Linked DNA regions of Archangium violaceum. The protein of the gene in region 1 binds, or shares a complex with, the protein of each later gene. Links are inferred from orthologs where the notes say so. Each region holds a gene or a part of one and is shown in the gene's direction. Other genes may lie near its edges. The genes, in order: dnaG and dnaB.

Region 1 (5,500 bases):
GGATGCCCTCCGCGAAGCTGGCCTTCCCGGGCGTCTCCTGGGCGGCCAGCAGCAGCGCCTGGGGAAGCCGCTCCCGCACCGCGCGCGCCACCTGGGCCGGCCGCTCCACCGTGGGCCCCAGCACCACCAGCTGGGCCCTCCCCTCTGCCTCCTCCCACCCCGCCACGGCGGACACCCCGAGTCCCGCCTTCTCCAGTCCCTCTTTCAGCTTGCGGCGCCCGGCGGTACCCGGCTCGATGACGATGGCTCGTGTAATCCTCATTCCCACCTCTCCAGACCTCGTACCATAGCGACGTACCTGAACGGCCCGCAAGGGGCGCGCGAGCCGCTCAGGGAGGGTTGAAGCCAAGCCGCTCCAGTCCTCGCCGCGCCACGTGCTGGACGTGGGAGTCCGGGTCCTTCGAGAGGGCCTGACTGAGCGCGGAGGCGGCGAAGGGTCCCCCCAGCACGCCCAGCGTCCGGGCCGCGGCCACGCGCACCGCGGGCACGCTGTCCTCGTGCAGCGTCTGGGCGAGGGGCTTCACGTGCTGGGGCCGGCCGATCCACTCCAACGTCCGGGCGGAGGCCTCGCGCACGGTGGGGTGCTCGGAGCCGAGCAGCACCACCGCGGCCTCCGCCTGCCCCACCTGGCGCTGCTGGCCCACCACGTCGAGGGCGGCGACCACCACCTCCGGCGCGGAGTCCCCGAGCGCGGCGGCGAGGGCCTTGTCTCCCTCGGGCGAGTGCGGCACGGCGAGCGCCCGCACCGCCCCGGCCCGCACCAGCGCCTGCGAGTCCTGGAGGAAGGGAGTCAGCACCTGGAAGCGGCGCTTGCCACCACCGGCGCAATCGGAGAGCTGGCCCACCGCCTCCCCTCGGGTCTCCGCGGGGAGCCGCGTGTCGCGCGCCACCTCCAGGAGGAAGGGCTCACAGCCCTTGTCGGTCGCGGCCACCTGCAACCACGTGCGTTGGACGGCCGGCGTGGCCCCGTCCGCGCGGAGCCGCCGGGCGGCGGCCTCCATCAGCGGCAGGCCCTCGAGCTCGGCGAGCCCGCGCGCCGCCTGCCGGCGCACCAGCACCTCCGTATCCCCCAGGGCGCGCTCCAGCTCGCGCTGCGCCAGCGGGCCGTAGCGCCGCAGCGACTGCACGGCGCCGCGCCGCTCCGTGATGTCGGCGGAGGAGAGCCCCTTCTGAAGCTTCTCCAGGTGCTGGGAGTAGACGGCGAAGAGGCGGTTGATGAGGACCTGGTCCGCCGGCTTCGCCTCCTGGAGGAGCATCCGCCCCACCGAGGTGCCCTGCTTGTCGGCCACCAGGAGGAGCGCGGAGGCGGGGGCCTCGTCGGCGGATTCGGGGCGCCCCTCCATGGCCTTCAGCAGCACCCGGGCGGGTGGCTGGCCGAGGAAGGTGGCGAGGTGGGCGAGCGCCTCCCCCCGGAGCGAGGCGTTCTCGGCGTAAACCTCCACCTCCAAGGCCTGCCGGATGGCGTCCCGACGGGCCCAGATCCGGGCGGCTGCCTCCCCGCCCCTGCTCCCGGCCTCCTTCAGCAAGGAGGCGGTGGAGCGGCCCGTCTCCGCGGCGGCCCGTGCGGCGGTGAGACAGACGAGCACCTCCTCCTTGGCTGGGGCATCGGCGACCCAGTCGGCCAGCACGCGCGCTTCGGTGAAGCCCCGGACCTTCGCCTGGGCCCGCAGGGCCCCCCACCGGATCCGCCAGTCCGGGTCGGAGAGGGCCGACTTCAGCGCCGCCGCCGCCTGGAGACCGGGCTTCTTGCCCAGCTCCATCACCCAGGCATCGGAGCGGCCGGAGGTGACGCACAGCTTGCAGACCTGGGTGCGAAGGGCGGAGTCCTGGACGTGCCTCTGGCAGGATGTCCAGCAACCGAGCGCACCCTGGCCGCCATGCTGACCGGCGGACAAGAACAGGACGAGGAAGAGGGCGGGGGTCACGGAGGGTCTATTTTAGCCTACCCGGCAAGCCCTTTTCTGCGGGTGTCCTTGCGTTTTCACGCCCGCTGCGTCATATCGGCGCCCCCTAACATCTAGCGCACGCGGAAGGAGGTGACAGGCATGCCCGGCATTCGAGTGAAGGATGGTGAGTCCATCGAGAGCGCCCTCAAGCGCTTCAAGAAGGCCACCGAGAAGGCTGGTATCCTCTCCGAGATCCGTAAGCGCGAGCACTACGAGAAGCCTTCCGTGAAGCGGAAGAAGAAGGCTCTCGCGGCCAAGAAGCGCGCGGTGAAGAAGGCGCGCAAGACGTACTAGCGCCCCCGCGGGAGCCGGGGCCGCGTCAGTTCGCGCCCTGGCTCTCGTCCCTGTAGCACCCTTCCCACACATTCCTGGAGCCCTGTCATGGCCACCGTGAGAGAGCGCATCGACGCCGACCTCAAGGACGCGATGCGGTCGAAGAACGAGCTGCACACCAGCGTCCTGCGGATGCTCAAGAGCGCCATCAAGTACAAGGAAGTGGAGCCCGGCGCCACCGGCCCCCTCGACGAGGGCGCCATCCTTCAGGTCATCGGCACCCTCATCAAGCAGCGCCGCGACTCCGTCGAGCAGTACAAGACGGGCGGCCGCCCCGAGCTGGCCGAGAAGGAGGAGCAGGAGATCTCCGTCCTCCAGAACTACCTGCCCAAGCAGCTGTCCGCCGACGAGCTGCGCGCCGAGGTCCAGGCCGCCATCACCCAGGCGGGCGCCAAGAGCGCCAAGGACATGGGTGCGGTGATGAAGCTCCTCTCGCCCAAGCTGCAGGGCCGGGCCGAGGGCCGCGCCATCTCCGAGGAAGTGAAGAGTCAGCTGTCCAAGCTGTCCTGACGTTTCTGGCCTCGAACGGCGCCGGGCGGGTTCTTGAGAACTTGCCCGGCCGCTGATCGGCCATTAAGGGTATTCCGGTTGACTTCCCGCCCAGGTTCCGGGCGGCCCCCGAAGCGCCGGAAATGGCCCTCCCACTGAACACCTCCGACCCGAGCTGGACCTACATCGTCCCTCCTGCCCCGGGTGCGCGACCCCCGTGTGTCAGGGGAGCGCCCCATACTCGTCCGCTGGGGCTGGCACGCGGGCCATGTCGGTCCGGCCACGCCGGGCGGAGGGGGTGGCTGTGATCCCCGAGCACAAGATCCAGGAGGTCCTCGAGCGGGTGGACCTGGTGAACCTCGTCTCGCGCTACGTCGAGCTGAAGAAGGCCGGCCGCGAGTACAAGGGCCGCTGCCCGTTCCACCAGGAGAAGACGCCCTCCTTCTATGTCGTCCCGGAGAAGCGCTTCTATTTCTGCCACGGATGCCGGGCCAGCGGCGACGCCGTGTCCTTCGTCCAGCGCTACCTGGGGAAGACCTTCATCGACGCGGTGAGGGACCTGGCCCGCGAGGTGGGGGTGGACCTGGAGGCGGCGCAGGACCCCGGTGCCCGGGAGCGGCAGCAGCTCAAGGACGTGACCGACCAGGCGGCCGAGCACTTCCGGACGCTCCTGTGGGAGGAGGAGGGGCGCCGCGCCCGCGACTACCTCGCCAGCCGCGGCATCAGCGAGGACACCGCCCGCGCCTTCGGGCTGGGCTGGGCCCCGGCCGCGTGGACCTCGCTGGCGGATCGGCTCGCCAAGGTGGGGATGATCGACTGGGGCCTCAACGCGGGCCTCATCTCCAAGCGCCAGAAGGGCGACGGCTACTACGACTTCTTCCGCAGCCGCCTCATCATCCCCATCCGCGCCCCGGAGGGCCGCCCCATCGCCTTCGGCGGCCGGCTGGTGGACGCGGAGGAGGGCCCCAAGTACCTGAACTCCCGCGAGTCCCGGCTCTACAACAAGAGCGAGACCCTCTTCGGCATGGACCAGGCGCGCGATGAGATCCGCCGCCGCAAGGCCGCCGTCCTCGTGGAGGGGTACTTCGACTGCATCGCGCTGCACCAGGAGGGGGTGAAGCACACGGTGGCGCTGTGCTCCACCGCCCTCACCCCCGGCCACCTCAAGGTGCTCGGCCGCGCCGAGGCCCGGGAGCTCTTCCTCCTGCTGGACGGAGACCAGGCGGGTCTGGCCGCCGTGGAGCGTCTGGCCGGCCCCCTGCTGGCCGCGGGAGCGGCCGCCAAGGTGGCCCTGCTGCCCCAGGGCGACGACCCGGACACCTTCATCCGCCGCGAGGGCGCCACGGGCCTGGAGCGCCTGCTGGCCGAGGCCCGTCCCCTCACCCACCACGTCTTCCTCACCGTCCTGCCCCAGGGGAAGGAGGCCTCCTTCGAGGAGAAGATGGCCGCGCTGGAGCGGCTCAAGCCCGTGTCGGCCCAGCTGCCGGTGGGGCTGGTGCGCTCGGCCTTCTTCACCGCGCTGAGCGGCTGGTGTGGGCTGCCCGCCGCCGAGCTGGAGACCACGCTGCGCGGCAAGGCGCCTCCCCAGGTGAAGCCCGTCCCCAAGCCCGGCCAGGAGGCGTCCCACGCACCGGGCCGTCCCAACGGGCCGCCTGCCCGGGGAGCGGCCCCCGCGGCGCCCCGCCCGCCCCCTGTGAAGCCCCCGGACGCGCTGGAGGCCATGTACGTGGCCGCCGCCCTGCGCGAGCCCCGGCTGGTGGCCCGCGACATCTTCCGCGTCTGCGACGAGCTGGCCCACCCCGGCCTGCGCATGGCGCTCGCCCAGGCCACCTCCGGCATCGGCGCCGGGGACGCCCTCTTCGAGGCCCACGACACCGTCAAACGGGCCCTGGAGGCCGCCTGGCGCCAGCTGCCGGAAGGCGGCTCGGCCCTCGAGCATACGTTCCTGCTCGTCTGCCGGAACCTCATCCTCCGCCGCATCCGCGAGCAGTTGTCCTACATCGAGCGCACCACCCGCCAGACGGTCGGCGCCCATGACCTGTCAGAGGAGACCCGGCGCCTTCTCGCACAGCGAATCGAGCTGCTCGCACTGAAGAAAAGGGTGGAAGAGGAAATCCGCCCGCCTCCCCCGGGAACAAAGACACCGATGCAACCGGTTTGAGTTCGCGTTTGTAAGAATCCTCCACTTTGCGATAGATCGGCCGGCTCGCTCCAGGCCAGGTCCCTGTTTTTCCAAGGAGAAGTACCCGAATGCCGACGCAGAAGCCCTCCTCGAAGGTGGCCGTCAAGCCCAAGAAGAAGGTGGCCCCGGAGATCCGCAAGAAGAAGAAGCCGGAGGACGCCGCGGCCAAGGGTACCGAGACCGCCGACGCCAACGCCGTGTCCGCCAAGAAGGCCGACAAGAACGAGAAGGCCGCCGCGGCCGAGAAGGCCACCGAGACGCTCAAGAAGCGCAAGGCCGTGACGCAGGTGGACGACGGTGACGTCGATCCCGAGGAGGCCGCGGAGGAGGCTGCCGCCGCCGTCGAGGTCGATCCGGACGCCGTGGAGGACGAGGTGGACGAGGAGCCCATCGCGGACCGCAAGGAGGTCAAGGATCTCCTGGCCGCCGGTCGCGAGAAGGGCTTCCTCACCTACGACGAGGTCAATGACGCCCTGCCCGCGGACATCGTGTCGTCGGATCAGATCGACGACGTGATGAGCATGTTCGGCGACAACGACATCGAGATCGT
Region 2 (5,555 bases), 4.8 Mb from region 1 along the record:
AGATCATCCCCCGCCGCATCTCCGGCAACTGCGCCAAGCACCAGCGCGAGATCGCCACGGCCATCAAGCGCGCCCGCGGTCTGGCGATGCTTCCCTACAACGCGATGGTCGGCTGACCGGCCGCCCCACGTACCAACGGAGACATCAACATGAAGGTCATTCTTCGTGAGGACGTCACGAACCTGGGCAAGTCCGGTGAGCTCGTGACGGTGAAGGACGGCTTCGGCCGCAACTACCTGCTGCCGCGCAAGCTGGCGGTGCTGGCCACCGAGCAGAACGTGCGTCAGCTCGAGCACGAGCGGGCGGTCATCTCGGCGCGCAACGCGAAGCTGAAGGGCGCGGCCGAGGAGCAGGCCAAGAAGATCGGCGCGGTGAAGGCCACCATCCGCCGCAAGGTGGGTGAGCAGGACAAGCTGTACGGTTCCGTCACGGCGCTGGACATCGCCGAGGCGCTGGCCGCGCAGGGTCAGACGGTGGATCGCCGTCACATCCACCTGCCCGAGCCCATCAAGGCGACGGGTCAGTACGAGGTGGAGCTGCGGCTGCACCGCGACGTGGTGGCGAAGATCAAGGTCGAGGTCGCGCCGGAGGCCTGAGCCCCCACTCCCTCTCCCGCTGGGAGAGGGTCGGGGTGAGGGTATCCGTCACCGTGAACAGACCGTGAAGTACCAGGGCCGTCCGGGAATCAACTCCCGGGCGGCCCTTGCATTTGCGGGAGAGAGCCGGAGGCGGGGCTGTGTGTGTCAGACGCAGCTGCCAGCCTGAGCTACAGGCCTGTAGACTGGCGGGACATCCATGGACAACATCCTCGACATTCGGACAGGAGGGCGGCGGTCCCACGAGGATCTCGCCGCCGAGCGCGCGGTGCTGGGAGCCGTGCTCGCGGACAACACGATCATCGCCAGCGTGGCGGAGGTGGTGAGCACGGACGACTTCGCCAGTCCGGCGCACGCGCAGATCTTCGCGGCGATGATCAAGCTGGACGGCTCGTCGCGGCAGGTGGATCACCTGACGTTGGCCGAGGAGTTGAAGGTACTGGGGCAGCTGGCGGCGGTGGGCGGCCCGGCGTACCTGATGAGCCTGGACCAGGTGGTGCCGGTCCCGGGCAACGTCATCCAGTACGCGAAGATCGTGAAGGACCAGGCGATCCGGCGGCGGCTGGCGGGAGTGGGGAGGGAGATCCAAGATCTCGCGAGCCAGGAGACGGGCGAGCTGGAGGTGCTGCTGGACGAGGCGGAGCGCAAGGTCTTCCTCCTGGCGGAGAAGAAGCGCGAGGGAGACCTGAGGCCCGTCAGCGACCTGATGGAGCACACGCTGGACCTTCTCGACAAGATGAAGGCGGCGTCGACGGGAATCACGGGCCTGTCCACGGGCTACGTGGACCTGGACAACCAGCTCACGGGCCTGCATGCGGGCGAGCTGATCATCCTCGCGGCGCGTCCTGGCTGCGGAAAGACGTCCTTCGCCATGAACATGGCGACGCACGCGGCGCTGGCGGATGACGCCAGGGCGGTGGCCATCTTCAGCCTGGAAATGCCCTCGGACCAGCTGTTGATGCGTCTGCTGGCGTCGTGCGCGCGCGTGGACATGAAGAAGCTGCGTGGTGGGCGGCTCACGGCGCATGACGAGGAGAAGTTCCAGGAGATGGCGGGCAAGCTCTACAACGCGCCCATCTACATCGACGACTCGGGTGGCCTGTCCCCGTTCGATCTGCGCGCCAAGGCGCGGCGGCTCAAGCAGAGGGATCCACGGCTGTCGCTGATCATCATCGACTACCTCCAGCTGATGCATCAGAAGGGCCGGGTGGAGAGCCGTCAGCTGGAGGTGGCGGAGATTTCCCGTGCGCTCAAGCAGCTGGCGAAGGAGCTGGAGGTGCCGATCATCGCGCTCTCGCAGCTGAGCCGTAAGGTGGAGGAGCGCAAGGGAGGCAAGCCGATGCTCTCGGACCTGCGCGAGTCGGGTTCGATCGAGCAGGACGCGGACGTGGTGATGTTCATCCACCGTGAGGACCAGACGGACGCGGAGGGGGGCGGAGGAGAGCAGCGAACGAGCTCGGCGATTCCGGTGCAGCTCATCGTGGCCAAGCAACGTAACGGCCCGATCGGAGAGATCGATCTGATCTTCCTCGCGGAGTACACGCGATTCGAGAGCCGGGCCCGAGTCGAATAGAGCCCCCGCTGTTCATCAACCCCTCTCCCTCTGGGAGAGGGACGGGGTGAGGGTATAAGCCCTCCGTGTTGCCAACTCAGTCCCGACCGGTCCGCAGATACCGAGTCACATAGGACTTGGCACGTCGAGCCGCACTCAAAGGCCCCCTCCCCCGCCCCAGTTCCACGGCGAGGGCCGAGGCCAGCCGGCACCCCGAGCCCCGGCGCTCTGGAGGGCGCGCGAGCCGCACCCCTTCCAGCACCACGTCCCGGCGAGGCAGACACAGCACATCCACCGCGCCCGTGGCCCGATGCCCGCCCTTGACCAACACCGCGCCAAAACCGTGCGCGATCAGGGCCCTGCCCGCCTCGAGGGCCTCGGCCACGGTGCGGACCTCGCCCCCGCCGAGCAGCCACGCGGCCTCGTCGAGGTTCGGAGTCAAAACCACCTTCGGCCCCGCGAGTGCCAGATAGTGCCGAGGCGTCAGCTTCGAGAGCACCTCACCTCTCGACGTCCGCACGACGGGGTCCACGACCCACCACGCGTCCACGCCGAGGAGCGACTCGCGAAGCGCCCCCAACAACGCGGGTCCAGGCACCTGCCCCAGCTTCACGGCATGCAACGGTCCCAGCTCGAGGGCCGCGGTCACCTGGGCCCGCAGCACGAGGGCCGGAGTGGGCCGGTACAGGAACGTCCCCCTACCCTGCGCCGTCTGCGCCGAGGGGACGGCCACCGGAGCACCGCCCAGCGCCCGAACCGCGGACAGATCCGCCAGCAACCCCGCGCGGCCGGTGGGCTCATGGCCGGCGCAGAGCAGGATGCGCGGAGGCCCGCTCACCGCCGGTGCTCGCGCGCCTTCTGGATGAGGGCCCGGTAGACACCCACGTGGGCGGGCACCGTGTTGAGCATCAGCTCCGGGTGCCACTGCACGCCCAGGGCGAAGGCGTACTGGGCGCACTCGATCGCCTCCACCACCCCATCCGGCGACACGGCGCTCACCACCACCCGCTCCCCGGTGCGCCGGGCGGCCTGGTGGTGCGTCGAGTTCACCATCAACTGACCCCGGCCCACGGCCTCGGCCAGCAAGGTTCCTTCGCGCACGTCCACCGGGTGCTGAGGCTGCGTCCGGTCATGCTTCTGCTCGTGCTCGTGCGCGCCTTGAACCTCCCGGCCGATGTCCTGGTGCAGCGTTCCACCCAGCACCACGTTGAGCAGCTGCATGCCCCCGCAGATGCCCAGGACGGGCATGTTGCGCTTGAGGGCCCCGCGCATCAGGGCCGTCTCGAAGGCCGTTCGCGAGACCTTCAGTGGCCCCATGCCCTCACGGGCCGTCTCGCCATAGGCCTCGGGAGGGATGTCGAAGGCGCCGCCGGTGACGACGAGCCCGGAGATGCGATCCAGGTACGCGTCCACGCACGCCAGGTCGTCCGAGTAAGGCAGCACGAAGGGCAGACCCCCGGCGCGCAGCACGGCGTCGGCGTAGGGCACCTTCAGCTCGTAGTACGGGAAGGGCGAGTCGGGCCGATTGGCGCTGTAGTCGGGGGTGATGCCGATGTTCGGCCGGCGGGGGGCCTGGCCATGAGGTTTGTGCGTCATGCGTCTCCGCCCGGGAGGCTAGCCCCCCGCGAGCCCCTGTCAAAAGCAGCGGACAGGCGGCTTGCCCTCGGAGGAGTCCCCCTCGCCCCTCCTGCGGGCAGGCGCACCACCGCCGCTACCCAGGCGAGCCCGGGGCGGACGGTGTGATCGCGGAGGACGGACGGTCCTCGGGGAAGGGACGGTGTGGCAGGGGCGTTCATCGGCTCTGGAGACGGGTGGGGGTTTAGCGGCGTTGACAGAGGGTAGCCCTGCTATAAGGTGGCGCGCCCTTTTCCAAGAGATTCCGAGGAGTTGAACCATGGCCAATCCGACCGACCCCAAGTACCTCGACAAACGCACGGTCGAACGCTACCTGCGCTCGGGTGTGGTGGACGAGAAGACGTACCAGCGCCACATCGAGTCCCTGCCGGACGCGGCCGAGAAGTCCGTGCCGGTGGAGACGGTGATGCACGACGAGCTCGAGGACGACGAGGACTTCGAGGACGAAGACGAGGGCGACGAGGACGAGGACGAGGACGAGGACAACGAGGCGGCCGAGTAACGTCATGAGCGAGGAGAAGCGCGGAGAGACGTTCGTGATGAAGGGCGAGGCGCGATCCACCGCGTCCGAGGCCCCCATTACCTTCAGCACCTTCCTCATCGGCCTGGCCTCCAGCGCCCTCATCCATCTGGGGGAGGCGCCCAATCCGGAGACGGGCAAGGCCGAGCGGGACCTGGTGCTCGCTCGCCAGAGCCTGGACTTGCTGGGGATGCTGCACGACAAGACGCGCGGCAACCTCACGCCCGAGGAGAAGCAGCTCTTCGACAACCTCCTGGCCGATCTGCGCATCCGCTTCGTGGAGGCGAACAAGCGTTGAATTCCCCGGCCTCCTCCTCTCAGCGCCTGCCGCGAGGCGTCCGCTTCGCGGCGGCGGTGTGTCTGGTGCTCTCCAGCCTCACCGGGCTGTTCGCCCTCAGCGAGGCCCTGGGCCTGGGCCATCTCTCGGAGCTGAAGGAGTCCAGCGAGCCGCGCATCACCCTGATGGCCGACAAGGCCGTCACCGAGCGCGCCTTCGAGGCCCAGTTCGCCGCGCTCGAGCCCATGCGCGAGCCGCGCTCGCTCGTGCTGGGGGCGCTCTCGGTGGCGTGCGCCCTGGTCTTCGTGTCCGCCGGCCGGCTGCTCCGGCCCGACGGGCTCCCCCTGGGGCGGATGCGCCGGCTGCTCGGAGGGGCCGCCATCGCCGCCGCCTTCCTGCGCACCATCGACGGCGCCCAGTGGATGGTGGTGGCCAGGCGCATGGGCATCGCCATGGCCGAGGCCATGAGCACCCTGCCCGAGTTCAAGGAGCCCGAGATGGCCGCCCAGGTGAAGGCCACCGTGCCCCTGCTCATGTCGGGCAGCACGGTGCTGCAGACGGCCTTCGTCGCCGGCACCTTCGCCCTGCTCGGCCAGTACTTCCGCAGCGAGCGCGTCCGTCAGGCCGTCAGCGCCCAGGACGGCCACCTCGCCGAGGAAGAGGACTGAGAAGCCCCCGGGGCCCTACGCCGCGATGCCCCTGAGCAGGTGCTCCAGGGGGGGCTCCGACTCCGTGCCGTTGAGCTTCAGCCGGGTCGTCGGCACGCGGTGGAGCTCCAGCAGCAGGTCCCGCTCCACCCCGTACACCCACGCCAGGTGGCCCAGCGGCCAACGGGCCTGCATCCGCGCGAAGGCCTCGTCGTCGAACTCCCCGTCCAGGCACTCGGGCAGCTCCACCTCGTCATAGAGGAGCCGCTCGCCCCCTACGTGCTGGCCCCTACCAAAGGCCATGACCTCCTCGTACTCCTGGGGGTCA

What was found.
Region 2: the proteins of dnaG (region 1) and dnaB are in contact, whole or in part, in a crystal structure (PDB 2R6A), measured with the Geobacillus stearothermophilus proteins. The link is inferred for Archangium violaceum from one-to-one orthologs. Residues at the interface, in WP_049624496.1 of Geobacillus stearothermophilus: Lys456, Leu457, Leu458, Pro459, Ala460, Asn463, Ala464, Leu467, Leu535, Leu536, Ile537, Ala538, Gln544, Glu545, Asp548, Tyr549, His552; in WP_033016901.1 of Geobacillus stearothermophilus: Ser13, Glu15, Ala16, Gln18, Glu91, Leu92, Asp94, Ala95, Val96, Pro97, Thr98, Ala99, Ala100, Asn101, Tyr104, Tyr105, Ile108.

Annotation. Positions count from the first base shown.
Region 1 is NZ_CP069396.1:9,160,302-9,165,801, forward strand. Bases 2,574-5,500 are described here. They hold dnaG (DNA primase), read left to right. Parts: upstream 2,574-3,072; coding sequence 3,073-4,929; downstream 4,930-5,500. Other genes in these bases: JRI60_RS36525 (GatB/YqeY domain-containing protein), read left to right, coding at 2,574-2,789; rpoD (RNA polymerase sigma factor RpoD), read left to right, coding at 5,019-5,500. Outside these bases: JRI60_RS36510 (GGDEF domain-containing protein), read right to left, coding at 1-262; JRI60_RS36515 (HEAT repeat domain-containing protein), read right to left, coding at 330-1,925; rpsU (30S ribosomal protein S21), read left to right, coding at 2,046-2,240; more of JRI60_RS36525, read left to right, coding at 2,328-2,573. UniProt on the Escherichia coli protein: RNA polymerase that catalyzes the synthesis of short RNA molecules used as primers for DNA polymerase during DNA replication.
Region 2 is NZ_CP069396.1:4,319,514-4,325,068, reverse strand. The notes cover bases 1-2,982. They hold dnaB (replicative DNA helicase), read left to right. Parts: upstream 1-795; coding sequence 796-2,169; downstream 2,170-2,982. Other genes in these bases: thiD (bifunctional hydroxymethylpyrimidine kinase/phosphomethylpyrimidine kinase), read right to left, coding at 2,246-2,982; rplI (50S ribosomal protein L9), read left to right, coding at 150-596; rpsR (30S ribosomal protein S18), read left to right, coding at 1-116. Also shown: more of thiD, read right to left, coding at 2,983-2,986; JRI60_RS17895 (gamma-glutamyl-gamma-aminobutyrate hydrolase family protein), read right to left, coding at 2,983-3,744; JRI60_RS17890 (hypothetical protein), read left to right, coding at 4,043-4,285; JRI60_RS17885 (DUF1844 domain-containing protein), read left to right, coding at 4,290-4,601; JRI60_RS17880 (hypothetical protein), read left to right, coding at 4,598-5,248; JRI60_RS17875 (hypothetical protein), read right to left, coding at 5,264-5,555. UniProt on the Escherichia coli protein: The main replicative DNA helicase, it participates in initiation and elongation during chromosome replication. Travels ahead of the DNA replisome, separating dsDNA into templates for DNA synthesis.